Regions from separate parts of the Desulfovectis peckii genome, predicted to be linked through region 1. Evidence: a T-box and tRNA genes for the amino acid it is inferred to sense, from the RefSeq annotation. Region 1 holds a T-box; the other holds one or more tRNA genes.

Evidence for each region. The T-box of region 1 lies ahead of ACZ5NG_RS01065 (valine--tRNA ligase). A T-box ahead of a tRNA ligase gene usually reads a tRNA of that ligase, here a tRNA-Val.
Region 2: it encodes a tRNA-Val, which carries the amino acid that the T-box ahead of ACZ5NG_RS01065 (valine--tRNA ligase) is inferred to sense. The anticodon was not compared.

Annotation. Positions count from the first base shown of each region.
Region 1 is NZ_AP042409.1:202,420-217,741, forward strand. It holds gene sigK (RNA polymerase sporulation sigma factor SigK) at 1-284, opposite strand, end outside; gene ACZ5NG_RS00995 (HIT family protein) at 483-965, shown strand; tRNA gene ACZ5NG_RS01000 (tRNA-His) at 1,064-1,140, shown strand; tRNA gene ACZ5NG_RS01005 (tRNA-Gln) at 1,161-1,235, shown strand; tRNA gene ACZ5NG_RS01010 (tRNA-Lys) at 1,246-1,321, shown strand; tRNA gene ACZ5NG_RS01015 (tRNA-Leu) at 1,347-1,430, shown strand; gene tig (trigger factor) at 1,784-3,079, shown strand; gene clpP (ATP-dependent Clp endopeptidase proteolytic subunit ClpP) at 3,142-3,732, shown strand; gene clpX (ATP-dependent Clp protease ATP-binding subunit ClpX) at 3,748-5,001, shown strand; gene lonB (ATP-dependent protease LonB) at 5,207-6,892, shown strand; gene lon (endopeptidase La) at 7,095-9,518, shown strand; gene yihA (ribosome biogenesis GTP-binding protein YihA/YsxC) at 9,515-10,102, shown strand; gene ACZ5NG_RS01050 (GerAB/ArcD/ProY family transporter) at 10,237-11,388, shown strand; gene ACZ5NG_RS01055 (ABC transporter substrate-binding protein) at 11,385-12,479, opposite strand; gene ACZ5NG_RS01060 (TIGR04086 family membrane protein) at 12,633-13,085, shown strand; T-box leader at 13,155-13,378, shown strand; gene ACZ5NG_RS01065 (valine--tRNA ligase) at 13,465-15,322, shown strand, end outside.
Region 2 is NZ_AP042409.1:1,485,440-1,500,761, forward strand. It holds gene ytxC (putative sporulation protein YtxC) at 1-201, opposite strand, end outside; gene ACZ5NG_RS07360 (4Fe-4S dicluster domain-containing protein) at 587-1,201, shown strand; gene ACZ5NG_RS07365 (ISLre2 family transposase) at 1,235-2,623, opposite strand; gene ACZ5NG_RS07370 (heterodisulfide reductase-related iron-sulfur binding cluster) at 2,914-3,387, shown strand; gene ACZ5NG_RS07375 (MFS transporter) at 3,469-4,647, opposite strand; tRNA gene ACZ5NG_RS07380 (tRNA-Val) at 4,806-4,882, opposite strand; gene ACZ5NG_RS07385 (D-alanyl-D-alanine carboxypeptidase family protein) at 4,964-6,079, opposite strand; gene ACZ5NG_RS07390 (polysaccharide deacetylase family protein) at 6,231-7,001, shown strand; gene ACZ5NG_RS07395 (phosphatase PAP2 family protein) at 7,018-7,584, opposite strand; gene ACZ5NG_RS07400 (DedA family protein) at 7,599-8,219, opposite strand; gene ACZ5NG_RS07405 (S41 family peptidase) at 8,261-9,688, opposite strand; gene polA (DNA polymerase I) at 9,817-12,456, shown strand; gene mutM (DNA-formamidopyrimidine glycosylase) at 12,477-13,304, shown strand; gene ytaF (sporulation membrane protein YtaF) at 13,394-14,032, shown strand; gene coaE (dephospho-CoA kinase) at 14,070-14,678, shown strand; gene ACZ5NG_RS07430 (lytic transglycosylase domain-containing protein) at 14,731-15,282, shown strand.

The DNA.
Region 1 (15,322 bases):
ATGGCTTTAATTAAACCAATGGTGCCAATAGAAATCAGATCGTCATATGTTTCTTCAGTGGTATCTTTATATTTTTTAGCTATGTGTGCCACTAAGCGCAAATTTCTTTCAACCAAAATATCAAATGCTTTTTTGTCACCTGCTTGAAATTTTTTAAAGTAGTAGATCGTTTCTTCGGCAGTGAGAGGCTTTTTAAAACTGTTGTTGACGACATAGGCAATTAAAAATGTCAAACCGTTAACTAATGATAAGCCAAACAAGATTGGGCCCAAACCACCAAACATTTAATCCCTCCCAAGCAAATACTCGGTGCTTTATTCTATGGTTTTGGTGATCAAAAGGTGACAAATTATCTAGTGAATTTTATGGAAAATATAGGCGGCGCCGGTAAAAGTCATCCGGATGACAAAGACTACTATGCAGGAAAAATTAAGTTTGCTATCGAATGACTAAAACAAAAAGGACAGGGGGAGCTGTTTTTTATGGATCGTATTTGGGCACCGTGGCGTTCCGTTTATATTGGCAAAGATCACGGTTCAAATTGTATTTTTTGTGATAAACTAAATGACAGTAAAGATGAAGAAAACTACGTTCTGTTGCGCAAAGAAAAATGCTTTGTGTTGTTAAATCTTTATCCGTATAATAACGGCCATTTGATGGTAGCGCCTAACAGGCATGTTGGCGATTTAACGGAATTAGATCCGGAGGAAACCTTGGAAATATTTCAAACGGTACAAGAAATGATTGGTTTGCTGCGCAAAGCTTTTAATCCGGAAGGTTTTAATATTGGCGTGAACTTAGGTAAGATTGCCGGCGCCGGTGTTCCCGGCCATGTTCATGTTCATATTGTTCCCAGATGGGGCGGCGACACTAATTTTATGCCGGTAATCGGTGAGGTGCGCGTGATATCGGAAGGCCTTGATTTAACCTATCGCAAATTGAAAGAAGCGATGGATAAAGAATAACCGTTAAATTCCTTAAAATATTGCTTGACTTTGATTTCGAGATTTGTTAATATTAGTTTTGCGAGTTCAAGGTATTTATTTGCGAATGTCAATCTGTGGTGGATATAGCTCAGTTGGTTAGAGCGCCAGATTGTGGCTCTGGAGGTCGTGGGTTCGAGTCCCATTATCCACCCCATAAAAATTAACCTTGTATATTGGGGCGTAGCCAAGCGGTAAGGCAGCGGTCTTTGGAACCGCCATTCGTAGGTTCGAATCCTGCCGCCCCAGCCATCTGTTTTGTGAGCCATTAGCTCAGTTGGTAGAGCACCTGACTTTTAATCAGGGTGTCGCTGGTTCGAGTCCAGCATGGCTCACCATTTTTTATATATCCGCTATTGCCGGGCGGACGTGGCGGAACTGGCAGACGCGCTGGACTTAGGATCCAGTGGGTTTCCCGTGTGGGTTCGACTCCCACCGTCCGCACCAAAAGTTTAAGAATAAATCCTTTCGTTAATTTTACGAAGGGATTTTTTTATAGCCTTGACAAATCCTTATAATTAATTCATACTATTTAGAAGTAATTTTTATGCCGGAAACTTAGCCGATAAAAGGTATTTAAGTTATTAAGTTTTAAGATATACAGTCAGTATATTAACCAGGGCTAAAAGCCCTGGTATTTTGTGTTGTGTTTAATTGGCATGGCAGGATATATGTATTAAGGCGTAGAATAAAAACTTGTTATTGCAGATGGTTTTTGGTTACAATAGATAGTAGAATGCTATCTGGTAAATTTATGAAGTAATAATTATCTAATTAAGTTAAGGGGGAGCAAGTAAGTAATGAAAGCAACTGTAGAGAAGCTGGAAAAAAACGAGGTAATGTTAGAAATACAGGTCGAAGAAGAAAAGTTTTCCAAATCAATACATAAAGCTGCTAAAAAAATCTCCAAACAAGTTAACATCCCCGGCTTTCGCAGAGGTAAAGCGCCTAAGGTAATTGTTGAACGTTATGTGGGCAAGGATGTTTTAATTCAGGAAGCGGTAGAGGATATTTTCCCCGGTGCTTATATGGAAGCACTTAAGCAAACCGAAATTTCTCCTATTACTGAGCCTACAATATCAGATATTCAGGCTGAGGAAGGCAAACCGCTGGTGCTTAAGGTTAAACTGGCTGTGAAACCGGAAGTTAAATTAGGTGAATATAAGGGCTTTGAGATTAAGAAACCTTCGACAGAAGTAACCGATGAAGATGTTCAGCGTGAATTGGAAAATATGCAAAACCGTTATGCCCAACTGGTAAGTGTTGAAGACGGTGAAGTTCAAGAAGGAGATACCGCGATTATTGATTTTACCGGTTATAAAGACGGTGAGCCCTTTGAAGGTGGGCAGGCCGAGAACTATTCTTTAGTGATTGGCTCCGGCATGTTTATTCCCGGATTTGAGGAACAATTGATTGGCATGAAGGCGGGAGAAGAAAAGGAAATTAACGTTACTTTCCCGGAAGATTATCATGCTGAAGAATTAGCCGGAAAAGAAGTTGTTTTTAAAGTTAAGGTAAATGAAATTAAACGCAAAAAACTAAGTCCGCTGGACGATGAATTTGCTAAAGATGTCAGTGAATTTGATACTCTTGAGGAATTAAAAGCCGATATTATGAATAAGTTAAAGGAAGCTAAGGAACAACAGGCTAAATCTGCAGTAAGTCGGGAAACAGTGAAAAAAGCAGTAGAAAATGCCGAGGTTGAAATTCCGGACGTAATGATTGAAAGACGTTTGGACGAAATGATTACCAATATGGAAAACAGACTGCGCACTCAAGGTATTTCCCTGGAGCAGTACCTAAAATACACTAATACTGATATAAATGAGTTGCGTGAAAAAATGAGAGACGATGCTGCTGCCGGAGTGCGTCAAGATTTAGTGCTTGAAGCTATTGCCAAAGCAGAGGGGCTGGAGGTTACTGACGAAGAAGTTGATGAAGATATTGCTGCGATGGCACCGCAATTTGGCAAAGAACCGGCAGAATTGAAACTGGCTTTGGAGTCCGTTGGTGACTTGTCTATTATTAAAGAAGATATTCTCAGAAGAAAAACGGTAAATTATCTAACTGAACAAGCTAAAATAGTTAATGAATAAAATTTGCACTATAGAGGCAGTATCAGAATATGATTGAATAGGAACTAGGAGGGGAAAAATAATTGTCATATTTAGTTCCGATTGTAGTTGAGCAAACCAGTCGCGGTGAGCGCTCTTATGACATATATTCCCGACTGCTGAAAGACAGGATTGTATTTATCGGGGGACCGATAGATGACAATGTTGCCAATCTGGTCATTGCCCAACTTCTATTTTTAGAAGCTGAAGATCCGGAAAAAGACATTCACCTCTATATTAATTCACCCGGCGGTATAGTTACTGCCGGAATGGCCATATACGATACGATGCAATATATTAAGCCGGATGTATCAACAATTTGTCTTGGTCAGGCAGCAAGTATGGGTTCATTTTTACTGTCAGCCGGCACACCGGGTAAGCGATTTGCACTGCCCTACTCGCGAATTATGATTCACCAGCCGCTGGGCGGTGTACAGGGGCAGGCTACTGATATAGACATTCATGCCAAAGAGATTCTGCGGATGAAAGATATTTTAAATCAGTTGCTGTCTAAACACACCAAACAGCCGCTGGAGAAAGTTGCCAGAGATACCGAACGTGATTTCTTCATGTCAGCAGAGGAGGCCCGAGAATATGGCCTTATTGATGAGGTGATCACTGTACGGAAGAAATAAAAAAGAGGTGAAACAATGTTTAACGATAAAGGCCAGTTAAAGTGTTCTTTCTGCGGCAAGCTGCAAGATCAGGTTAAAAAGCTTGTAGCCGGGCCAGGCGTTTATATATGTGATGAATGCATTGAGCTCTGTAATGAGATCATCGAAGAAGAGCTCAATGAAGATTTGGGTTTAGATATCGGCGAGATCCCAAAACCGAAGGAAATCAGAGCTATTTTAGAACAATATGTTATTGGCCAAGACGAAGCAAAAAAAGCTTTGGCTGTAGCCGTTTACAATCACTACAAGCGAATTAATTTAGGCGGCAAAATAGATGATGTTGAGCTGCAAAAGAGCAATATCGTGATGCTGGGGCCGACGGGCAGCGGCAAAACCTTGCTTGCGCAAACATTGGCGCGGCTGCTCAATGTCCCCTTTGCTATCGCCGATGCCACTTCACTGACTGAAGCCGGCTATGTCGGTGAGGATGTAGAAAATATTCTTTTAAAATTAATTCAAGCTGCAGATTATGATGTGGAAAAAGCGGAAAAGGGCATTGTGTACATTGATGAAATTGATAAAATTGCCCGCAAGTCGGAAAACCCTTCCATTACCAGGGATGTATCCGGCGAAGGTGTACAGCAGGCTTTGCTGAAAATTCTTGAGGGCACGGTGGCCAGTGTTCCGCCGCAAGGGGGGCGCAAGCATCCACACCAAGAATTTATTCAGCTTGATACTACTAATATTTTGTTTATCTGCGGCGGGGCATTTGACGGTATTGAAAAAATCATCCAAAATCGTATCGGCAAGAAGACCATGGGGTTTGGTGCAGATATAAAAGCCAAAGGAGAACAAAAAATTGGCGATATCCTAAAACATGTACTGCCTGAAGACCTGTTAAAGTACGGTTTGATACCGGAATTTGTCGGTCGGCTGCCGATTATTGTCACTTTGGATGCATTAGACGAAGATGCTTTAGTTAGAATACTTACCGAACCGAAAAACGCCCTTACCAAACAGTATATGAAGTTATTCGAGCTGGACGGTGTTGCCTTGGAATTCCAGCAAGATGCACTGCGGGCAATAGCAAAAGAGGCGTTAAAGCGTGATACCGGTGCCCGAGGGCTGAGAGGGATATTGGAAGACATCATGCTAGACATAATGTATGACATTCCCTCCCGAGAGGATATTTCTAAGGTAATCATAAGCAAAGAATGTATTTACAAAAAGGAGCCGCCGATTATCATTACATCTACCGATAGAAAAAAGAAAAAAGAAGAAACGGCATAGCAAAAATAAATCTTCCCGAAAAATAATTCGGGAAGATTTATTTTTACCTACTGCCATTGCCTTACTTTAAGTAACAGCTAATGGATAATTTATACAAATTAGAGTAATAATACTACCTAACATTTAATAGCAAAAAGTGCAGAAATGCTTAAATTTTAGCAAGGGGGTTATTTTTGTGCAAGAGTTTGGCTTTGGCAGTATTTTTATGTTTGTGCAGTTTTTTTTTGCTGTAGTTATTGGCTTGTACTTTTGGAATTTGTTAAAGACACAGCAAAGCAATAAAAGTGCTGTTGAACGGGAATCAAAAAAAGAAATGGAGAAGTTAAAGCAGCTAAGGGCCATTGCTTTAACGGAACCGCTGGCCGAAAAAACCCGGCCCACAAGTTTTGAGGAAATAATCGGACAGGATGAAGGTTTAAAATCGCTGCGGGCAGCCCTTTGTGGGCCCAATCCCCAACATGTTATAATTTACGGGCCTCCCGGGGTTGGCAAAACCGCTGCTGCCCGCATAGTATTAGAGGAAGCTAAAAAAAATCCTGTTTCACCCTTTAAAGAAAATGCTAAATTTGTGGAGATAGACGCCTGTACTGCCCGGTTTGATGAACGGGGAATTGCCGATCCCTTAATCGGTTCAGTGCATGATCCGATTTATCAAGGAGCGGGGCCGCTGGGCATGGCCGGCATTCCCCAGCCTAAGCCGGGGGCGGTAACCAAAGCGCATGGAGGTCTGCTTTTTATTGATGAGATTGGTGAACTGCATCCGGTACAAATGAATAAGCTATTAAAGGTGCTGGAGGATCGCAAAGTATTTTTGGAAAGTGCCTATTACAGTTCGGAGGATACTAACATTCCGCAGCACATCCATGACATATTTCAGAACGGTCTGCCGGCTGATTTCCGTTTGGTGGGAGCGACTACCCGTACACCCGATGAAATTCCGCCGGCTATCCGTTCTCGCTGCTTAGAGATATTCTTCCGGCCCCTTTCCAGCGAGGAAATAGGTATTATTTCCGCCAATGCAGCTAAAAAAATAGAAATGCCGATGCAGCAAGGTGCGTTGGAGGTTATTAAGCGGTATGCCACCAACGGCCGGGAAGCAGTAAATATAGTACAAATTGCTGCCGGTATTGCCATTACCGAAGGACGTAAAGAAATACTGGTGAGCGATATTGAATGGGTGATCCACAGCGGCCGTTATTCGCCGCGCATGGATAAAAAAGTACCGGATACTCCACAGATCGGTGTAGTCAATGGCTTGGCGGTATACGGGCCGAATCTGGGGACAATTTTAGAAGTGGAAGCCAGTGCCATTCCTGCCGCTAAAGGTCAGGGTAAGTTGACCGTCACCGGCATTGTAGAAGAAGAAGAGGTGGGCGGCAGCGGACGGACAATGCGGCGAAAAAGCATGGCTGTCGGTTCGGTAGATAATGTGCTTACTGTTCTAAGACGAACCATGAATGTTGATTGCCGCGATTATGACATTCACGTTAATTTTCCGGGAGGCGGACCGATTGACGGCCCGTCGGCCGGTGTGACGATAGCGACAGCAGTGTACTCTGCAATTAAAGGGATACCGGTGGATAACAAAGTGGCCATGACCGGTGAAGTGTCAATCCGCGGTTTGGTTAAACCGGTAGGGGGAATAGTGGCCAAAGTAAATGCCGCCCGGCAAGCGGGAGCTAGCAAGGTTTTTATCCCCAAAGAAAACAACCAAAAATTATTTTCTGAAATGAAGGACATAAAAGTTGTTCCGGTAGAGAAATTAGAAGAAGTAATCCAAGGTGCACTGCTGTATCCGGCTATTGAAGAGAAAGCGAGCCGCGTGAATAATCCCGTTGAAGTGTTAACGGCGTCATCGCTGCTCAGTGGAAAAATGATGTCTAAAACATAGATTTTAGCCTATCCCAAGCTAACTACTGCAAATATTAAAATAAATCTTTTTATTGCTTATTAGTATCAGCTATTGCTTTATTTTCTGTTTTAATAATATTTATAGTTATGGCGGGCGGTAGTTTGATATGATAGAATAACTTTACGATTGCAATTAAAAAGCACCAAGTCATTGACATTATTTGCTTAGGGAGGTGCAAGTGATGAAGACTACTGAACAGGTATTACCAATGCTGCCATTAAGGGGTATTTTGGTATTTCCTTATATGGTTATTCATCTTGATGTAGGCAGAGAGAAGTCGGTGCAGGCAATTGAAGAAGCAATGATCCAGGATCGTCTGGTGTTTTTGGCTGCCCAAAAAGATGCTCAAACCGATGAACCTACAGAAGATGATATTTACACTGTCGGCACCATTGCAGAAGTAAAACAACTGTTAAAACTTCCCGGCGGCACCATTAGGGTGTTAGTAGAAGGCATTAGCCGGGCGAAGATTTTAGAGTATTTGGCTTTTGAACCTTACCTGAAGGTAAGACTGGAGCGGTATCATGAGGATTACGAAAAAGATAACGAAATAGAAGCTTTGATGCGCAATTTAGTTTATCAATTTGAACAGTATGTCAAGCTATCAAAGCGCATACCGCCGGAAACGGTTGTTTCCGTGGTTAATATAGAAGAGCCGGGGCGCTTAGCTGATGTTGTGGCTTCTCACTTAACAATGCGTGTTGAAGATAAACAGCGGATAATAGAAGCGATCGAAATAGTACCGAGACTGGAAAAGCTGTGTGCAGTTTTGGCCAAAGAGCTGGAGATTGTGGAACTTGAGCGCAAGATTAATATCCGTGTGCGCAAGCAGATGGAAAAGAACCAAAAAGAATACTACTTGCGCGAACAAATGAAGGCCATACAAAAAGAACTGGGAGATAAAGATGATCGCGCGGCAGAAGCGGAAGAGCTGCGTGAACGCATTGGCAAACTAAAGCTGCCTAAAGAGATTGAAGAAAAGGCCCTTAAAGAGGTGGAGCGCTTAGAAAAAATGCCGCCCATGGCTGCGGAGGCAGCGGTAGTACGCAATTATGTTGAATGGCTTTTATCGCTGCCTTGGACGAAGTCTACCCGCGATCGCTTAGATATTAAGGCGGCTGAGAGGATCTTAGAAGAGGATCATTATGGATTGCGCAAACCCAAAGAAAGAATAATCGAATATTTGGCGGTTCGAAAGCTGGCCAAGAAAATGAAAGGGCCTATTTTATGCCTGGTTGGACCTCCGGGGGTGGGCAAAACTTCGCTGGGTCGCTCAGTGGCCAGGGCATTGGAGCGTAAGTTTGTGCGTCTGTCACTGGGCGGTGTGCGTGATGAAGCGGAAATTCGTGGACACCGTCGTACATATGTAGGTGCCATGCCGGGACGAATCATTCAGGGAATGAAAACTGCCGGCACCAAAAACCCGGTATTTTTACTTGATGAGATCGACAAAATGAGTCATGATTTTCGCGGTGATCCGGCATCGGCGCTTTTAGAAGTACTTGATCCCGAACAAAACAACGCATTCTCTGATCATTACATTGAAGTTCCCTTTGATCTCTCCAATGTAATGTTTATTACTACCGCCAATAATATGTACAGTATCCCCCGACCCCTTTTGGATCGGATGGAGATCATTGAAATTTCAGGTTATACGGAAGAAGAAAAGGTGCAAATTGCTATGCGGCACTTGCTGCCCAAGCAAATTAAAGAACATTCGCTGCCGGAAGGATCGGTGACTATCTCCGAAAATACCATTCGCAAGGTGATTCAAGAGTATACCAGGGAATCCGGTGTGCGCAACTTAGAACGAAACATTGCCACCCTGTGCAGAAAGGCAGCTAAGCAAATTGTAGAAGATAAAGATAAGAAAGTAAGAATTACCCCACAAAACCTGTCAAAATATTTAGGAATTCCCAGATATCGTCACAACATTGCCGAAAAGACCGATGAGGTAGGACTGGTTACCGGTTTGGCCTGGACGGAAGTGGGCGGTGAAACCCTCAACATAGAAGTGACGACTTATAAAGGCAAAGGAAAGCTAACTCTTACCGGTAAGCTTGGCGATGTGATGAAGGAATCGGCGCAAGCAGCCTTTAGTTATGTGCGCAGCCGGGCAGATGAATTGCAGATAGATCCCGCCTTCTTTGAAAATTACGATGTGCACGTGCATGTTCCTGAGGGGGCCATACCTAAAGACGGCCCTTCTGCCGGCATTGCAATGGCTACTGCCTTGGCATCGGCTATTACCGGCCGCAAGGTGAGATGTGACGTTGCAATGACCGGGGAAATTACGCTGCGGGGCAGGGTGCTGCCAATCGGCGGTGTCAAGGAGAAAGTTTTGGCAGCGAGAAGAGCGGGCATTAAAACGGTAATTTTGCCATTGGAAAACAAAAAGAATATGGAAGAAGTGCCGAACAATGTTAAAGGGAAGATGGAATTTAAATTTGTTGAACATATGGACAGCGTATTAGAAATAGCTTTGCTTCCGAAAGAAACCGAACTGCATGCCAAGCCAACTGCCGGAGATGCTTCTGAGCTGCCCTTTCCTCCCACACCGCAGGTAGAAGAAGTGCAACAGGGAGGAACAATAATACCTTCATGAAAATTGTATCTGCCAAGTTTGTAACCAGTGCGGCTAACCCCAAAGGATACCCCGATAGTAATTTGCCGGAAGTGGCTTTTGTCGGTCGCTCTAATGTAGGGAAGTCTTCTTTGATCAATATGCTGGTTAGTCGCCGTTCCCTTGCCCGAACCGGCAACACACCGGGACGCACGCAGTTAATAAACTTTTTTCTGGTTAATGAAAAGTTTTATTTAGTGGATTTGCCCGGTTACGGCTTTGCCCGGGTGCCGCAAAAGGTAAAGGAAAAATGGGGCCAAATGATTGAAGGTTACTTAGCTAAGCGGGACAATTTGCGCGGCGTGGTGATGCTGGTTGACGCCCGTCACGACCCTACCGCTTTAGATCGGCAAATGTATCAATGGCTTTGTTACTATAATCTACCGACTGTAGTGGCCGTTACCAAAACCGATAAATTATCTAAAAGTCAAAATATCCGGCAGCAGCAACGCATCAAAAAAGCATTGGCCATACAAGATCAGCACTTCCTGGTAGCAACATCGGCTAAAACCGGTGCAGCAAGGGAGGAATTGCTGCAAATAATTGAAAATTGGGTTTCGGATTAAAATGTAAAGGGCAGGGGTTTAAATATCCTGCCCTTTGTTATTTTTGCCGCGGGATGGGTGAGATTTTTCTTTAATAGAATTTTTCTGCTTAATCTGGAAAATACTAACCGAGAAATTACTCTGGGAGTGAATTTATGACTACGGTTAGTGCATTGACACTGGACGGCGGGAAAATATCACCGCGTCAGCTGCTGTTTATTCTTATCACTGTCATTATTTCCACCGCTGATATTTTTTTACCCGCCATTGTAGCTCAGCTGTCGGGACGGGATGCTTGGATTTCCGTTTTGCTTGCCACTGTTGAAGCGTTAGTAGTGGCTGCGGTGGCGGTAGCACTGTCTTTACGCTTTCCCAACAAAACCTTTGTGCAAATCAGTCAAATTGTACTTGGCAGGTGGCCGGGTTGGTTTTTGGCCCTGTTTTTTATCGCCGGGTTTTATTTTATCTTTACCGTTAACACCGTTGCTCAGTTAGGGATTATCCTAAGAGCTGCCTTTATGCCTTTTACACCGATTTTGGTTTTTAATGCGGTAATCGTTGCCGTTGCCGCTTATGCCGTTTACCATGGGATTGAAACCATTGCCCGGCTTACCGAACTGTTAATGCCCGTTGGCATCGGTGTGTTGTTATTAGTGGGTTTAATGATTTTACCGGAAGTGAATTTAGAGTATTATCTACCTATTTTGGAAAACGGCGTCAGCCCGGTATTAACCGGCTCACTGAGAATGCTGCCCTTTTTAGGGGAAGTAGTCATTATTATGATGTTGATGCCCTATGTTAACCAACCCCAAAAAGCAGCCGGTATCGTTTTTTTAGCCCTGGTTTTATTGGGATTGCTTTTTTTAGTCGGCGTTTTGGCTATTGGCGTGTTTGGCGCCAGGCAAACAACGACCCTTACCTTTCCCGCATTAGACATGGTTCGCTACATTGAAATAGGTGAATTCTTAGAGCATTTAGATGCCATCGTTATGACCGTTTGGATCAGCGGTATCTATATTAAAATAACAGTGAGCTATTACATCACTTGTATCGGTATTGCCCAGCTGGCTAATTTAAACCGCTATCAGAAGTTAATTGTGCCCATTGGAATAATCATTGCCAGCGCTTCCATTGCTTGGCTTGGAGATATGGCCACTATACTGAAGGGCATAACCTATTCTTGGCCCAGTCAAGGATTGCTCTTTGAATTGATGATACCGTTATTTATGCTGCTGCTTGCCGCAGCCCGCAAGCTAAAGGAAAACGCAGGAAGTAAAAACGCGGCCGGTATACAGAAGAAAAACTAGTGGGCAAAAAGGTATTTAATATACTGCCGGTTAAGGCCGGGCTTGGGTTTTTGTTGGTCTTCCGGTACGTAATGAACTTGCTGGATTGCTTTCCGGGCAAACCGGTCGGTTACCGCCTTGCTGTAAGAAACTTTGTTTACCAATTCACCGGCATTGTCTACTGCCCGGTAAAGGTTATCGTAACTTGCCTTGTTAACCAACGGTTTTTTCGACCACAGGTCTGTTTTTTGATACCTTTCAATTATTGAAACCAGAAGGCGGTGGTCATAATCAGGGAAAAAATTTTTCACTGCGGCCGCTATTTCTTCCGCGCTGTGATCATTCATCCACTGCTGGGCATAGTAAAGGCCGTTTACCAGTTTTTGTACTTCCTCGTGGTGGCTGTCAAGGTAGCTGCGGTCAGTAAGATAAACCGCCCCCGGCATTTCGCCCGCTGCCTTCCCCAGTGCAACTACCGCTTTTCCTAAACCTTCCCTTTCCAATTTGCTGACTTCCGGTTCTTCAACCACAATAAAGCTGCCGGTTCCGGATTTAAAGGTACCTGGGCGCAGATTAAAGGGTAAATTTTCAATGACATTGACATTCCAATTTGGAGAAATTTCATTGGCTCTTAACAGATGCTCTAATATTAAGCTGGTGTCTTCTGTGGGAAAGCCGGAGATAATAGTGCGCCCTTTAACCTCTTCCCATTGAAAGTTGTCGACCAGCTTTTGGCGGGCAAACAAAAATGCTCCGTCACGCTTGGTAATTTCCGCAATTATTGTTGGTATTGGCCCCTTTTTTGGGGGTCCGGTTAAAATTGCCTGCCCCGGACTGCAAATAACCACATCGGCCTTTTTTTCCTCTAACAGGCGGTGTGCTTCCTTACCGGGCTGAACGGCGCTTAACCTGACCTCTATGTTTTGATCGGCAAAAAATCCTAGCTGCATGGCCAGATAATGGGGAATAAACAGCGGTGTTCTCCTTTCTTCTACAATATTGATGACCGGGATTGTTTCAGCTTTTTGATTTTTGTTCAGTATGTATCCGGTGTAAGCCAACCCACTGAGTGCAACCAGCAAAACTAAAGCGAAGATTAGCTTTTTTCTCATTTTTTTGTTTCCCCCTTGCCGGAAATATCCTCATATAATTCTATTAAGTTAAAAAAATTTAATGATAAATTTTGAGGTTGTCCGCATGAATAGCTTTAAGCATGCATATTTATTTATTGATAATTTTTCCGGCAAAGGGGGTAGCACAGCCTAATGAAAAAGTTGACGGTATTAAAATGGAATCCGCCACTGGGGGGAAAAGGCGAAAAATCATTTCAACCGGGAGCGGTTTTGCTCGGTGTTTTGTGGGCAGTCAGCATCAGCATTGCGGTGCTGGTTGTTTTAGGATTATACATCATGATCAGCAGATATCCCGTTTACCATCTTTCATTGGTAATTAGTTTAATGACCCTGCTCACCGTACTGCTGGGCGGGACAGTTTGCGGGGCCACGGCCAATCGTTTCGGATTGTTGCACGGCATTTTAGTGGGCTTAATTTACTCGTCTATATATCTTGCTTTTTTATGCTGGTGGAATATATCCTTATTAAAGCTAAGTTTATTGCTAAATATACTGCCGCTTTTATTGGCCGGCGGTATAGGCGGGGTAATCGGCGTAAATCTTTCCGCCGTCAAAAGAAGAGAAACTTTGAGAATGAAACACTGACCGCCGTCTGACTGCGGTTGACATTGTTGTACAAAATCAGTAATATAATGGGTGTAAAATTATATATGGCCAGTAGCGTTGAAGGGGAGGAGTTGCGCCTTTAGGCCACAGAGAGGGAGGTTCCAGGCTGAAAAACTTCCTGCCGAAACCGCAAACTTGTAGCCCCGGAGCTGTTAGGTTGAACATTCAGTAGACTTAACCGGGTTAGCCCGATACAGCTGTTAAAGGGTCAGCGTGAAAAGTGATCACGCTGAAAGTAAGGTGGTACCGCGAAGCTCTCTTTCGTCCTTGCACACGAAAGGGGGTTTTTTTATTAACTTACCTTAACTACGGCCTGATCTGACCGCCAATATTGACCACTGACAAAAGGAGGATATCAATGTCAACCGAACTGCCAAAAGTATACAATCCCCGAGAAGTGGAAGACAAGTGGTATCAACACTGGGAAGAAAAGAAATATTTTCACGCCGAAGTAGACAAAAAGCGGCAACCTTTTTGTATTGTCATGCCTCCGCCGAACGTTACCGGGCAGCTACATATGGGACATGCCCTCGACAATACGCTGCAGGATATTTTAATTCGCTGGCGGCGGATGCAGGGTTATAATACTTTATGGCTGCCGGGGACCGACCACGCCGGCATTGCCACCCAGGCCCGAGTGGAAGAACAGCTGGCTAAAGAGGGCACGAACAAATATGAACTGGGACGGGAAAAGTTCTTAGAACGAGTATGGGAATGGAAAGAGCAGTATGGCAACCGTATTACCACCCAACTGCGCAAGCTGGGGTCTTCATGTGACTGGGATCGGGAGCGCTTCACAATGGATGAAGGCTGTTCCGATGCGGTAAAAGAAGTGTTTATCCGCCTTTATAACCAGGGATTGATTTATCGCGATTACTATATCACCAATTGGTGTCCCCATTGCAGCACCACTATTTCGGATATTGAAGTGGAGCATAAAGAAATACCCGGTCATTTATACCATATTAAATACCCCTTTAAGGACAATCCTGATGAATATATGGTCATTGCCACTACCCGTCCGGAAACAATGCTGGGAGATGTGGCGGTAGCCGTTCACCCTGAAGATGAGCGCTATCAGCATCTGGTAGGCCGCACTTTGATTTTGCCCTTAGTGGGCCGGGAAATACCGGTGATTGCAGACGCTTATGTTGATCCTGCTTTTGGTACCGGCTGCGTAAAAATTACACCCGCTCACGATCCCAATGACTTTGAAATCGGCAAGCGTCACAAGCTGCCGCAAGTGCAGGTGATTGACAAGGAAGGACGCATGAATGCTCAAGCCGGTGAAAAATATCATGGCCTGGATCGGCATGAATGCCGGAAGCAAATTGTTAAAGATTTGGAAGCAGCCGGTCTTTTATTAAAAATAGATGAACATGCTCACGCGGTAGGCCATTGTTACCGCTGCGACACGATCATTGAGCCGATGTTTTCTAAACAGTGGTTTGTCAAAATGAAGCCGCTGGCTGAGCCGGCTATTGAGGCGGTAAAAAAAGGTAATATCCGCTTTGTACCTGAAAGATTTACCAAGATTTATTTAAACTGGATGGAAAACATTCGGGATTGGTGTATTTCGCGCCAGCTGTGGTGGGGTCATCGCATTCCCGTTTATTACTGCCAGGATTGCGGTGAAATGATTGCCGCCAAAGAAAGGCCGGAAAAGTGCCCCTGCGGCGGAAAGCTGGAGCAGGATCCGGATGTGCTGGATACTTGGTTTTCATCTGCCCTCTGGCCCTTTTCAACACTTGGCTGGCCGAAAAAGACCGCTGAACTGGAGCATTTCTACCCTACTTCGGTATTGGTGACCGGCCGGGATATTATCTTTTTCTGGGTGGCCCGCATGATCTTTTCCGCACTGCATAATATGCAGGAAGTTCCTTTTAAAGAAGTATTTATTCACGGGTTGGTACTGGATGCTCAAGGCCGAAAAATGAGTAAGTCACTGGGCAACGGTGTGGATCCGCTGGAAGTAATTGAAAGCCACGGGGCGGACAGTTTGCGCTTTATGTTGGTTACCGGCAACACGCCGGGTAATGATCTGCGCTTCCACTTTGAACGTTTAGACGGGGCGAGAAACTTTGCCAACAAACTTTGGAACGCTTCCCGCTTTGCCCTGATGAATTTAGAAGACTATGACGAAAATGCGGAAGCGGACAAGCTTACCCTTGCTGATCGCTGGATATTAAGCCGCTATCAAAAAGCGGTGGAAGAAG
Region 2 (15,322 bases), 1.1 Mb from region 1:
AAAAATTCTATAACCGTTTTCTCCATGTTTTTGGGGGGAATCTTTATTTAAACAGCACTGAAGAAATGTATATTTGCCGCGGGGCAGTTCGTTAATCTCAACCTTCAGACCGTCTCTTTCCAACACCCGGAATTGCCTGGATAAACTGTTTTTTAATAAATCTATATTTTGAGAAGCTCCGATAGAAATGTGCGCATTCAAAATTTTCACCCCTTCCAAATACAATATATGTTTATTGCTAAAATTGTTTGCTGTTTTATTTCGCTAAAAAGGAGTATTGGCTATTTATCTTTTAGCTATGCCTTGTAATTTATAAGGGCTCAACCATTATGTTGAACTTTGCCCAACATATTTTTATTGCTAACATATATAAAATATTTTTAAAAGTATAAGCATGGTGTTTGTAATTTACACTCAGTCATTAATATGGCAAAATTTGCTTATTTTTTTTAATTTTGTGTTTTTGACAATACTAGGTAACAATTTTATACTTTGGTTATATGTATAGTTTATAAATTAGCGCAACTGTTGTTGTTTAGTTAGCTAAAAACCGCTCTGGGAGCATGGGAGGTTGAAAGATTTGAGCGTGATCAATATTGCTACCCTAGACCCTACATTTAAAGATGAAGTTATTTCTAAAATGTGCACGGAAAAAAACCCCTTTGATTTTAATAACTGCTTGACTTGCGGCATGTGCACCGCCGGCTGCCCTTACAGTGATGTTCACGACAACGCTGATCCGCGAAAATTTTTAAGACAAATTGCCCTTGGTATGAGAGAAGAAGTTTTAAATTCTAAGTTCATTTGGGCTTGCACCATGTGCGGGCGCTGTACCATGGAGTGCCCGATGGGAGTTGATGTGGCCACAGTTGTGAGAACAATTCGCGGAAACTTTGGATTAACGGCTCCCGGGTTTTTGCAAGAGGTCGTTGATGCACAAATCAATACCGGTAACCAAATGGAAGTAACAAAAGAAGACTATCTTGACACGCTGGAGTGGATGGAAGAAGAATTACAGGCGGAAGTTGGCGACCCCAATGCTAAAATTCCCGTCGATAAAGAAGGCGCTGAGTTTTTATTCCTGTGGGACCCACGGGAAATTAAGTATTATCCTCAGGATGTACAAAGCATTGCTAAAATCATGTGGTATGTCAAAGCAGACTGGACCTGCGATAGCGTCAAGATACTATGGGTTTTTTAAAGAAAAAAGTATTCCTCTGTTTACCTTCCAGCCTTAAGCGTAACTTATTGACTTAAGTAACTGGGAAGTACCAGTTCTTTTACCAATATTCAAAATAGTTATGTTACCGATGGTTTCGTGCGATCCGGCAAGCTTTCGTTTTCTGATAATTTCTTGGTCTATTTTTACCTTCCTTGCTTCATTTATGGCTGTTTTCTTTCTTTTTATAAACAATTCATATACATTACCACCATTTGCTACAAAAACTCTTAATCTGGCCATCTGGTCTACACCTGTTTTACTCCAAGCCAAGGGCCTTGAACTTAACCTAGACGACAAAATATGGCTAACATGGCCTTCTGCACTGCAGCCAACATAATCCGCATCATATTGCCGCATTATACCTTCCCAGTTGCCCAGTATGTACCTTCTTGCTTCCTGCACCGCCCTTCTCTTTGTTTCCGGTTCGGTTGCACAAATGATTGCCTTAAATAACTCTTTTACGCTATCCTTGTCTCCCGCATTTATATAATCCCACATAATTGGTGTGGTGTAGCTCATATGTGCTGTAGCTTGTGTTACATACTTTGATAAGTGGTAACGGTCCAACACATAGATGCTTCCCTTTATCCAGCCTAGTCCATTCTTTATCCAAGGTGCCCCATCCCCTGATAGGTATATCTTTTCTATAGCATCCATGTCATAAGCCTTATCTATATAGTCTAAAACTTCTACCCATAATTCATCAGTGTTTGTATAAACACCACTAAAATATCTTGCATTCAATAGTTTCCAGCGATCTTTACCAATCCTTTTTCTGCCCTCATGCACATATACAAGCTTTGGCTCTATATAACCTCCGTTCTGAAGCGCCACATGATCTTCATCTGCTTCTATGTAGAGTACCTTTACAGTCTTTTTAGCTTGTTTAATCTCTACTAAATTATTTTCGACACGCCCAAGCTCACGTATACTGTTCATTACTGTCTGTGATGTTAGAGTTACTGCTTCAGAAACTTTTTCTCCGCTTTTGCTGTAAGGCATATATACTGCTTCTTCTATCAGTTTTGCCTTCAGCGAAGCGTCTAGCTTGTCATGGGCTGATATGCCCACTGCCTCATCCGACAAGTAGCTATATTCACCTGTATTTTTGTTCCTGTAATATGTTCTTTTATACCTGACTTCGCCAAATATTGTAGCAAGAGTCTTTTTAGCTGCTTTTTCTTTTACTGTCCAGCACCGTTTACGTTCTTTGCTGTTTTTATATACCTGATCTACTGTTTCCAAGGCTTCAGCAACTAAGGTTACTCCAACTTCATCCAACGTCTTCTTAATAGCGAGAATGAACTCGGATATATCTTTTCCTTCTCTTATTAGGTTTTCTAGCTCTTTTTCAAAACTACCAATGATTTTTTGTACTATTTCCTGTATAATTGATTCCATAAGAGTATCTCCTTTTCTGTGGTTGTTGTGTTTCTTGGCAAATTCATGATATCACAGAGGAGATACTCTTTTCTTTTATTTTGTGGTTTTTCCCAAAGTAATTTTACGCTAACTGGACCTGCAGCAGTCGCTGGTGGGATGCCACTCACTACGGTTTATTTAGCGGCAATGATGAACACTCTAGAATTTTAATAGAAAGAATCGGTGAAGAAGTTAAACGACTAAAGGTAAAATATGTAGTGGTCACCGAGTGTGGACATGCTACCAGAGCACAAAAATGGGGGCCTAAGGTGTGGACCAAAGACCCCTTCTACCCGGTTTACAGCCTGTTAGAAATGATGGTTAAATGGATTAAGGAAGGCAAATTAAAAGTAGATAAAAGTATCAACAACGAAAAAATTACTTTGCATGACCCTTGCAACGCTGTGCGTAAGGAAGGCTTGATTGAAGAACCAAGATTTATCTTAGAAAATGTAGTTGAAGATTTTGTAGAAATGAATCCCCATGGCAAGCATAATTACTGCTGTGGCGGCGGTGGCGGTCTATTGGCCATGGGCAATGAGATTTACCCCTACCGTATGGCCAAAGGCAAACTAAAAGCCGAGCAAATTAAGGCCACCGGTGCCAAATTAGTGGCCTGCCCCTGCCACAACTGTTTTGACCAATTAACTGATATTATTAAGTATTACGAATTAGATGCCAAGGTCGTCCATATTCACCATTTAGTCAGTCAAGCACTGATATTGGATGAACGGCCTGAATAATAAACTTTTTCGCAGCAAACCTTATATGTTACTCCCCTTCTTAGGCCGGTAGGCTTTAAGTGTAGCCTTCCGGTTTTTTGTTTATTGCACTGCCTGTGACGGTTGATCATACCTGACCAATTTACGACTGGTGGCCATGATCATTGTAAACATAATTGCCGCTCCCAATAGATACGGACCGTACATATAGCTTTTGTAAAACCAACCGCCGATTACCGGTCCTAAAATTCTTCCCAAACTGCCAAAGGACTGCATAATACCTAACGATAACCCTTGCCCGCCGGTAGCATTTTTAGTCACCAAGCTGGACGAACAGGGCCCCATTAAAGCATTACCTATACTGAAAACAGCCACACTTACAGCCATCGTTAAGGAGTTAGAGGACAAAGTAACCAATAGCATGCCGGTCGCAGAAATAACTACACCGTATTTAACTAAATTAGCATCACCGAAGCGGGCGACAAGTTTGCCAATAAAGAATCCTTGAACGATAACCGACACTAACCCCATAACAGCAAATATCGTGCCCATCGTAGCTGAGTTAAAACCTGCTTTATCCGTTGCAAATAAAGGAAAAGTTCCTTGAAATAAAGCCATGGAAAAGTGTGTAAGAAAAGCAACCACAAAAAGCAACAACAGCGGATGATGAATACTTTTTACTAAATCTTTACCTTGCGGTTTAGCAGCAACCGCTTTCCGCTCTTTTAAGGATTCCGGTAAAAAGATAAAAGCAAACGGAAAAGTTAATAATGCAAAGCCCCCGGCAACAAAAAATGGCAGTGAAAAGCTAAAATGCCCTAACCAGCCGCCTAAAACCGGTCCGAAAACCATGCCGACCCCCATTGCTGCCCCCATCAGTCCGATATTTTTAGAACGGGCCTCCCCGGTGGTAATATCGGCAATATAAGCCATGGCAGTAGGCAGTACAGCCGATGAAAAAATACCGGCCAGTATTCTGGCAGCAAAAAGCATTTTCAAACTTTTGGCTAAACCAAACAAAATAAAGGTTATTCCAAAGGTGATAATTCCTATCATAAGTACCGGGCGGCGGCCAATGCGGTCGGATAACCGTCCCCAGAACGGTGTAAATATGAGCTGCATTAAAGAAAACAGCGCCAAAAACAAACCGTATGTAATCGACCCACCGCCTAATTCCTCAATATAAAAAGGCACGATAGGAATAACCAGGCCAAAACCGGCCATCACTAAAAACAACGAAATAAACAAAATGATAATTGCTTTCTTTTGCTCTTTTATCACTATATCCCTACCCTCTATATAAAATAAATAATTAAACAATTAATTAATTTAGTTATTAAATTATATTGTTAAAAAAATTTACTAATAATTAAATCATAATATTTAAATTACACTGCAATAAAGTAAAAAACCCTCCACAAGCTGTGTCGGGTTAATATTGGTGGGACGTACTGGAATCGAACCAGTGACCTCTGCGATGTCAACGCAGCACTCTAACCATCTGAGCTAACGTCCCCTAATATAAAAACTTAGCCGCCCGCTTTACGAGGCATATTTTATTATGCCCTAACGGGCGGTAAATGTCAAGACCGAATTTTTAACTGGCGGTTAACCGCTCCCAAAATTTTAAAATTCTCCCCTTTTCCTGCACATCCTCTGCTGCCACCAAAGGTACTTGTGCAATCTCTTGTTCGCCGGAAATTATAGCTAGCCATCCCAACTGCTGATCTTTTTTTACCGGTGCAGTGATATTACTAGGCAGCTGCACCTTTAAATTTACGTCTTCTATGTCGGGAGGCAGCTGTACTTTTAAATCGCTTTTAACCGCCGCCGGCACTGATGCTTTTCTTCCGTCCGCCACTGCTAGTTCACCGAAAATTTGCCCCTGCTCGGCAACGGTGTGTTCTTGATGAGCAAAGCCGTATTCCAGCAATTGGGCGGCATCCTGATACCGGTTTCTGCTGTGCAGCACTACCGCTATCAGTTGTCGGTTATTACGTGTAGCGGAAGCAATCAAGCAATTTCCCGCCCGGGCGGTTGTACCGGTTTTAACGCCGTCTACCCCGGGATAATCGTTTTTTAACAGCCGATTAGTATTGCGAATGACCTTTTTCCGATCGCTGTCATACCAATGAACGGTGGTTTCTTTTGTACTAACCCACTTGGCAAAGGTGGGATTTTGTAAAGCATAGCGGGTAATCCTGGCCAAATCATAGGCGGTGCTGTAATGGTTGGGCACTGAATATCCGTTGGTATTGACAAAATTGGTATTGAGCGCCCCCAAGGCTAACGCCTTTTGGTTCATTAGTTTCACAAAATGGTCATGATCCCAGCCTACATGCTCCGCTATCGCTACTGTGGAGTCGTTGGCAGAATATATTAACGCTGCTTTGATCAGTTCACTTAAATAAATTTTTTCCCCCTCTTTAAGATAAATCTGCGAACCGACATAAATATTTTCTGCCCGTTTGCTTATAGTAACAACATCTTGAGGATTTCCTAATTCAAGGGCCAAAATAGCTGTCATTATTTTGGTTAAACTGGCCGGCGAGCGCCGTTTATCAGCATTTTTGCTGTAAAGAACCTGTCCGGTTTCTGTATCAAGCAGCACTGCCGCATCTGCAGTAACTCTAGGTGCTGCGGCATCCGCCAAGCCGGGATTAAACGTTATTGTTAAACATAGCAGGCAGATATTAATCAGTTTTTTTATCATTTATTTTTACCCCCTGGTTTTTTATTTTGACTTTACAGGAGGTAATTTATTTAAAAACCGGATACCAATTTTTTACACTAACATTTAGTGCTAATCAGCGAGTTAACAAAATATGTATAACTTAGTAAAAAAATATTTAGGTGGTGAGATTTTGAAGGTATGGAGTATTAACTTATACAAGTGGCGCAAACGACTGCCCTTTTTAGCCGCTTGTTTGGCAGTAGCGGTAGTATTCACAGTTGTTGCCACACGGCTGCCCGATGCACTCCCTACTGCGGGTGAAAAAGCTGTAGAACCCCAAAAAGCCGCTCACTATATGGTAAAAACCGACGAAAAAGTTGTTGCCCTTACTTTTGACTGGAGTTACGGAACGGAAGTAGCTAATCCGGTGCTTGATATTTTAAAAGAAAGAAATGTTAAATGTACATTTTTTATCTCCGGCCCGGCAGCTTTAAAATACCCGGAAATCTCTAAACGCATTGCCGCTGAAGGCCACGAGGTTGCCAGCCACGGGCATGAGCATGTAGATTTAGATAAGCTGTCTAAAGAACAAGTTAAAGCTAACATTATGAATGCACATAAGAATATCAAAGAAGCTACCGGCAAAGATGCAAAATTAATTCGCTGCCCTAACGGGGCTTGGCGCGGTTCCGTACTGGAAGCCGCCAATGAGCTTGGTTACACCGTCATCCAATGGGATACCGACTCACTGGACTGGTTTAAAGACCGCAGTGCCGCACAAATTGCCGAGCGTGTGTTAAGCAACGTCCATCCCGGAGATATCATTTTAATGCATGCCAGCGACGTTTGTGACCGCACCCCGGCAGCTTTGCCCACCATACTTGACGGCTTAGAAAAAGAAGGCTATAAGTTGGTAACCGTTTCGGAATTATTAAAATACGGCCCCGGAATAACAAATTAAAGTAAAATAAAAAGGATCACTTGGCTAAGGTGATCCTTTTGGTTTTTATTATATTAGCGGTGCGAATAACTACCTCACCGCAGATAATACCAAACAGCGCGCCAAATAATACATCGGTAGGATAATGCACCCCCACATAAATACGGGAAAACCCAATGGCCAGAGCAATAACTACCGGCAGCCACTTTTGCGTGGGCCACAGCTTGGCAATTACATAAGCACAGGCAAAGGAGGTAGCGGTATGCCCCGACGGAAAGGAATAGGATTGTTCCGGTGGCACTAAAATTATAATATCTTCTAAACCGACAAAGGGCCGCGGGCGAGCCACCAAAGCTTTTATCCATTCTTGACACAACAGGTAACTAAAAACTAAAGCGACCAGTGTAATTACAGCTACCTGTTTGCCTTGTGCTTTGCCAAAGAAAAATAATAAGGCGCACCAAACAAGCCAAATTAAACCACCGGTGCCTAAATTAGTAATTACAGGCATTATCTGGTCTAGCAGCGGATGGTGCCGCCGGTAAACCTGCATAAACAAATCCGTATCAATCAGTTGAATTGCGTTGAGTAATTCTGCCAGCATAATTATCTCCATTCTTACTTAATGCGGGACCGCCGAACAAACCAATAGAAAAATAATAATAAAATTCCTATTATCACTACAATGTCCAGCCGGTGAAACCATGGTTTTATAAGCTGCCAATTTTCACCCAATTTCAATCCCACATAAACTAACAAAATGCTCCAAGGAAGCGAGCCAAGAAAGGTATAAACGACAAACCTTTTAAAATTCATTTGGGCTATTCCGGCAGGCAAGGAAATAAAAGTGCGCACAACGGGCATCAGCCGGGTAAAAAACACCGTTGCCTCGCCATATCGGGCAAACCAGCGATCCGCTACAATTAGGTGCCTTTGGTTTATCCCGATGTATCTGCCGTACTTTATTAATAACGGCCGTCCGCCGTAATAGCCTAAGTAATAAGATATGATTGAACCGCAGGTACCGCCTACGGTACCGGCCAAAACCGCACCCCAAAAAGTAAGATGCCCAGCAGATACTAAATATCCGGCAAAGGGCAGAATCAGTTCGCTGGGCAGTGGAATGTTGGCGCTTTCTATTGCCATCGCAACCGCAACGCCCCAGTAACCGAGGCTGATGATGAAATCAGTAACCCAGGAAAAACTGCGTTCTATTATAGCATAAATCTCATTAAGCATTAATACACCTCCTATGTAAGCCTATGCATATGAAGCTTGTATTAATGCTCAGAGACAGTGATAACTTGCGGTTGGACACTGCATTTAAAACCTAATTTTGTTAAGTCTTCCACCGAAATATAACTTAAACCGTCAATCATGATGCTTTCCGATGAGGAAATAAATTTTTGTTGTTTTCCGTTGTTTATAATAATGCCGTTGCCTTTGACATCCCAATTAACTTCATAGCCAAAAATCTCCATTGTAGCCCGCAGCGGGAGATAATAAGTATTATTTTTTTGCAAAACTGAACTCGACATCAGCGGAAGCTCTTGGCCGTTTACATTAACGCTGTTTTTACCCACTGTATATTGTAGCGTATATTTAACGGTAGGTTTAAGCAGTTTTTGTGCGGCATACAATTCGGCACCCGGCGTCAAAACCGGCCGGTCAGGGTCTATACCTACACCGTCGATAAATTCCCCTTTCGGAAGTTTATATTTTGCCACGGTTAGCTTCAAAGCACCGCCGTTAGATAAATTATATATTGCTTGCACCGTGCCCTTACCATAGGTTTGACTGCCCACTAAAGTAGCCACACCGTAATCCTTTAGCGCTCCGCTTAAAATTTCTGCCGCACTGGCGGTGTTGCTGTTTACCAAAATCACTACCGGCATCTCTGCCGCCCAACCGGTACCGAATGTGCGATAAAATTCTTCCTCGCCGTTACGATCCACCAGGGCCACTACCTTTGTCCCGGAGGGTAAAAATTCACCGGCCATGCGCACCGCCGCCATTAGATAACCGCCGGGTTCATCTCTTAAATCTAAAATAAAGGCGCTAGCCCCTTGACTGCGTAAACTTTTTAAAGCGGCACTGAACTCCAAGGCCGTATTGCTGCCAAAGCTGTTAATATCGATATAACCGATATCATTATGTAATAATTCTGCTTCTACCGTCGGTATATCTACAACGGAACGGGTTAGTTTAGAGCTAAACTCCCGTTCACCGCGCTTTACGGTTAAAGTAACGGCAGTGCCCTTCTGCCCACGAATTTGCATTGATACTACACTGAGGGATTCTTGATAGGTGCTCTTTCCATCCACCGCAACGATCAAATCGCCAACCTTAAGTCCCGCCCGCTCAGCAGGGGAATTTTTGAAAATTTCCACAATCACAGGATAATCCCCTTGCATTTGTATGCTTACACCTATGCCTACATAGTCACCTTCCAAGGAATTTGAAAATTCCTCCAGCGACTCTTTATTCAAATATTCGCTGTGGGGATCGTTTAGGATGTTAAATATTCCTTCTATTGCCCCATTAACTAAAGTATCTAAATCCGGCTGAGCAACATGATTTTGCAGCGTTAAATCAAGCACCTCTTCAATAGTAATCGCTGCATCCACAAAATTATCGTCAGCAAAAGCAGGCAGGGCAAACAACAATGAAAAACAGAGAGTTATTAGCACAACATATTTACGCAGCAAAAAATCACCTCATATTCCCTTTGTTTAACAGTTAATTCGTTATTGATTTTGCGAATTCCTTCCAGGCAGGTATTACAGACAACAGTGGTGAAAATAATAAGAAAGATAAAATGAGGCAGGTGCTTTTTGTGTCACTGGATACCTTAGTAATAGTTGACGGCAACAGTTTAATCTATCGGGCCTATTACGCCATCCCCATGTTAACTACTTCCCGCGGATTGATTACCAATGCCGCTTACGGATTTACCAACATGCTTTTTAAAATTTTAGAAGAGGAACAACCCGGCCTAGTAGCCGTTGTTTTTGATAAAGGAAGGGTTACTTTCCGCACTAAAGAGTACAGCGAGTACAAAGCCAACCGGGCAGCCATGCCGGATGAACTGCGCCCGCAGCTCCCGATAGTAAAAGACATATTAAAAGCCATGCGCATTAAAACATATGAATTGGAAGGCTACGAAGGAGATGACTTAATTGGCACTATCGTGGCCAAAGCCGAACAAACCGGTCTTTCTACACTGATTGTCACCGGGGACCGGGATGTCCTGCAGTTGGTATCGCCGCGCACCAAGGTGCTGTTCACCCGCAAAGGCATCAGTGAACTAGAAATTTTTGATGAAGGTAAAGTATGGGAACGGTTTGGAGTGCATCCCAATCAGTTTACTGATTTTCGTGGGTTAACCGGCGACAGTTCGGACAATATTCCGGGAGTGCCGGGTATTGGAGAAAAAACCGCTGCCAAACTGCTGCAGCAGTATGCCACTATGGAAGAAATTTTAGCACACACGGCAGATTTGCCTAAGCGACAGCGGGAAAACTTAGAGAAATATCGGGAGCAGGCACTGCTGTCTAAAAAACTGGTTACCATTGAGCAAAATGTTCCCATTGATATAGATTTATCTGAATGTGCTTATAGTGGGCCGGATTATCCCAAAATGCTGGAACTGTTTTCTAAGCTGGAATTTAAATCCCTGATTAAAAAACTGGTTGCCGGAAACAACCGCTCAGACAAAAGAGACGCTAAGCAACAAAATGATTTGCCAAAGGTGGAAGCTTATAGTGTCGGTTACCAACGGGTTACTAAATCCGAGCACATAGAACAAATTAAACAGCAGCTGGCTACAGCCGACAGTATTGCCATTGCTTTGGAAGGCACCAAAGAAACCGGCTTATCTGCAGCAGCCTTGGCCGTCAATGACAAGCTCTATTATTTGCCGGTTGAAAACCAGCCGTCACTGTATCTGCCGTTGCTAAAAGAAATCTGCGAAAGCGAAACCGGTAAATTACTGCACAACGGCAAAGAAGCCATTTGGCTTTTGCACTGCCATGATATTGCCCTAAATAACTTAGCGTTTGACACCATGGTGGCCGCTTATTTGCTCAACCCCACTGCCAACAGCTATGATTTAGAAGAACTGGCACTGCAGTATCTGGGTACCGTGTTGCCCGGTCAAGGGGAAACGGCACTGCCGGCCAGGGCGGATGTGCTGCAAAAAATTCTGCCGCTGCTAAAAGAAAAACTTGCCGAACAACAAGAAGAACGCTTGTTTTATGATGTAGAGCTACCGCTGGTCAGCATACTGGCGCAAATGGAAATAGACGGGGTTGCGGTAGACAAATCCATTTTAGAACAAATGTCCGCTGAATTAGGCGAGCGTTTAGCCGCCCTGTGCCAAGAAATTTACGCTATTGCCGGTGAAGAATTCAACATTAACTCACCAAAACAGTTGGGCTATATTCTATTCGAAAAACTGAAACTGCCGGTAATTAAAAAGACCAAGACCGGCTATTCCACTGATGCCTCCGTACTGGAAGAACTGGCGGCAGAGCACGAAATTGTAACCAAGATACTGGAACACCGCCAATTATCGAAACTTAAATCTACTTATGCCGATGGCTTAAAAGCGCTGATCAACAAAAAAACGGGGCGTATTCACACGACACTGCACCAAACCGTTACCGCCACCGGCAGGTTGTCCAGTTCGGATCCCAACTTGCAGAACATACCAATTAGGTTGGAATTAGGCCGCAAAATTCGCCGGGTATTTGTACCCCGCCATAAAAATAACTTAATTGTCACCGCCGATTACTCGCAAATTGAGCTGCGGGTATTGGCCCATATTGCCGGAGATAAAAACTTTTTAGAAGCTTTTAACCGCGGTCAGGACATTCATGCCCGCACTGCCTCTGAGGTGTTTAATGTACCAATTGAACAGGTAACAGCGGAAATGCGCGAAAAGGCAAAAGCGGTTAACTTTGGCATTGTTTACGGCATCAGCGACTTTGGCCTGGCCAGAGATATTAAAGTCAGCCGGGCAGAGGCTCGCCGATATATCGACCATTTCTTTGCCCGCTGCCCCGGGATAAAAGATTATATCGATCGGACAGTGAAAGAAGCAAAAGAAAGGGGTTACGTCACCACATTGCTAAACCGCCGGCGCTACTTACCTGATTTGTTCAGCCCCAACCGCATGAAGCGCAGTTTTGGCGAGCGCACGGCAATGAATACCCCAATTCAAGGCAGTGCCGCGGACATTATCAAACTGGCCATGATTAGAATAGCCAAAGAGCTGCAAAAAAGGCAGATGAAAACCAAAATGATTTTGCAAGTGCACGACGAACTGATCTTTGATGCGCCAAAAGAGGAACTTGATACGCTGGTAGAAATCATAAAAGATTGTATGGAAAACGCCGTTACCCTAGATGTCCCCCTGGTGGTAGATATTAAAGCGGGGCCAAGCTGGTACGACACTAAAGCCATTAGTTTATAATAGATACGGGAGATGCAAGCATGCCGGAATTACCTGAAGTGGAAACGATTAAACGCTCATTAGAAAAAAAGATTACCGGGCAAACAATTGCAGATGTTGAAGTTTTCTACCCCAAAATTGTGCCAACCCACCGGCCGCATCAATTTAAAGAACAGTTGGTAGGACGCACTATCGAGAAACTCGGGCGGCGCGGAAAATACCTGCTGGTTCACTTAAGCGGCGGCTTCACATTGGTTATGCACCTGCGCATGACCGGCAGGCTGGTATTAATTAAAAACCGGGAACAGCTGCCAAAGTACACCCATGTTCTTTTTCGTTTAGGCAATCAAACCGTTCTTGCCTTTGCCGATATGCGCAAATTCGGTCGCATTAATCTTGTGTCTTCCGAGGAATTAAAGAACCTAGCGGGCTTAAAGGATTTAGGGCCGGAACCCCTGGGGGAAGAATTTACTTTAGAATATTTAACCAAAGAATTAAACCGGCGCCGAACAAAAATTAAGCCGCTACTGCTAGACCAAACTTTTGTGGCCGGCTTAGGCAATATTTATGCCGATGAGGCACTGTTTTTGGCCAAAATTCACCCGGAACGCCCGGCCGGTGATTTAAAACCGCAAGAGATCACCGCCCTATATCATGCTATAATTGAGGCTCTGCAGCAGGGAATTAATAACCGCGGCACCTCAATTAGCGATTATGTTGACGGCGAAGGCAACATCGGTAATAATCAAAATATGCTTAACGCATATAGTCGTGAAGGCGAACACTGCCCCCGTTGCGCAGCCATCATCACCCGAAAAAAGGTAGCCGGGCGCAGTTCATATTTTTGTCCGAAATGTCAAAGGCTGTAAGCAGTTAGAGTGATAATTAATATGCACCAAAACATTCTCGCTCCCATACCCTAAAAGCAAATGCAACAGTATGTGGGGAGTGAGATTGTTTGGAATTATTTACTATACTGTTATTTGCCCTAGCTTTAAACATGGATGCTTTAGCTACCGGTGTTGCTTACGGTATAAGAAAAATTAAAATACCCTTTACTTCCGTTATCATTATCAGCCTAATGTCTGTGCTGTCTATCACTGTTTCTATGCTTCTCGGCCGGTTCTTAGCAGACATGATATCGGAATCTTTTGCCCACCGTTTAGGCGGGATTATTTTAATCGGTATCGGCATTTGGGTGTTATATCAATCCTGGCAGGAAAGACATCTTTCAGACGGCAAACCGGCAGAACAAAAAACGCTAATGCAAATTCGCATTAAATCCTTAGGATTGGTTATTCAGGTACTGCGCGAACCTTCCAAAGCCGACCTGGATAAATCCGGTATAATCAGCCCCCGGGAGGCAATCTTGCTTGGCTGTGCTTTGGCCATGGACGCCTTTGGCGCAGGTTTTGCGGTATCTATGATGGGTTTTGATCCCGTCCTTACTGCCTCTGTAGTCGGTATTGGCCACATTTTGCTGACCTATATGGGCTTAGCTATGGGCAGCGGCTTTGCCGCATCCGCTATTGGCTGTAAAATGGCGGTATTACCCGGCTTTATTCTAATAGCGCTGGGATTATTTAAAATATATTAACCGTTACTAAGAAAAACAGCTTTTTAGGTGATTAATAATGGCCGTAATCGGATTAACCGGCGGTATTGCCAGCGGCAAAACTACCGTCAGCAATTATCTCGCAAAATTGGGAGCAGAAATTATTGACGCAGATATTGTAGCCCGGCAAATAGTTGCTCCCGGCAGTCCGGCATTAAAAGAAATTACCCTTGCTTTTGGGACAGGCATTTTACATGCTGACGGCACGCTAAACAGAAAAAAACTGGGTGAATTGGTTTTTAACAACCCGGCAGACTTGCAAAAATTAAATCAAATCACCCACCCGAAAATTTACGAGATTATAAAGCAAAAAATTAACCTTTACAAAAGTAATAATACCAGGCACAAACCACCGCTGGTTTTAGTCGCTCCTTTATTAATTGAAGTAGGATTGCACAAATTGGTGGACAAAGTGTGGGTAGTGGTAATTGATTTGCCCACCCAAATACAGCGAGTGATGGCCAGAGATAACATAAGCCGTGAACTAGCTTTAAAAAAAATCAACTCGCAACTCAGTAATGAAGAACGACTAAAATATGCCGATGCAGTTATTGATAATTCACGCTCTTGGGAGTATACCAAAGAACAAATCCTAAAGTTGTGGGCTCTGCACTGCAACTGTTATTAGCACTAAAATAATTGCATATATTTACCATAGTAATTATCATGGAGTGATCATATTGGCTCGCTTGGTCCGCCGACTTTTTATTTTAATATTATTATTGCTGCTGCTTTTTAAAGTTGATGACGTAGGAAGAAAGTTATATCCCTTTCCCTATCGGGAAGCAATTACCCACCACGCAATAGCCAATGACATTGATCCTTACCTGTTGGCTGCAATCATAAAAGTAGAAAGCAATTTTAACCCCAATGCCACCTCACCTGCCGGGGCCAAAGGCTTATTACAAATCATGCCGGAAACCGGCGAATGGATAGCCAATGAAATGGGAAAAGGGGACTTCACCACTGATCAATTATACGACCCGGAAACCAGTATAAAAATGGGCGCTTGGTATCTGGCCAATTTAAAGAAGGAATTTGTCGGCGATCATGCACTGTTACTGGCGGCCTACAATGCCGGACGCGGCAACGTAAAAAAGTGGCTGGAAGAAGAGCACTGGACGGGAGAAGAAAAAACAATTGATCAAATCCCTTTTCCGGAAACAAGACATTACATAAGGAAGGTATTATGGAACTATAAAGTTTATCAGTTCTTGTATGACGGCACATAGGCCCGTTATTTTAAGATTAATGCATTTGTGAGGCTTCTGA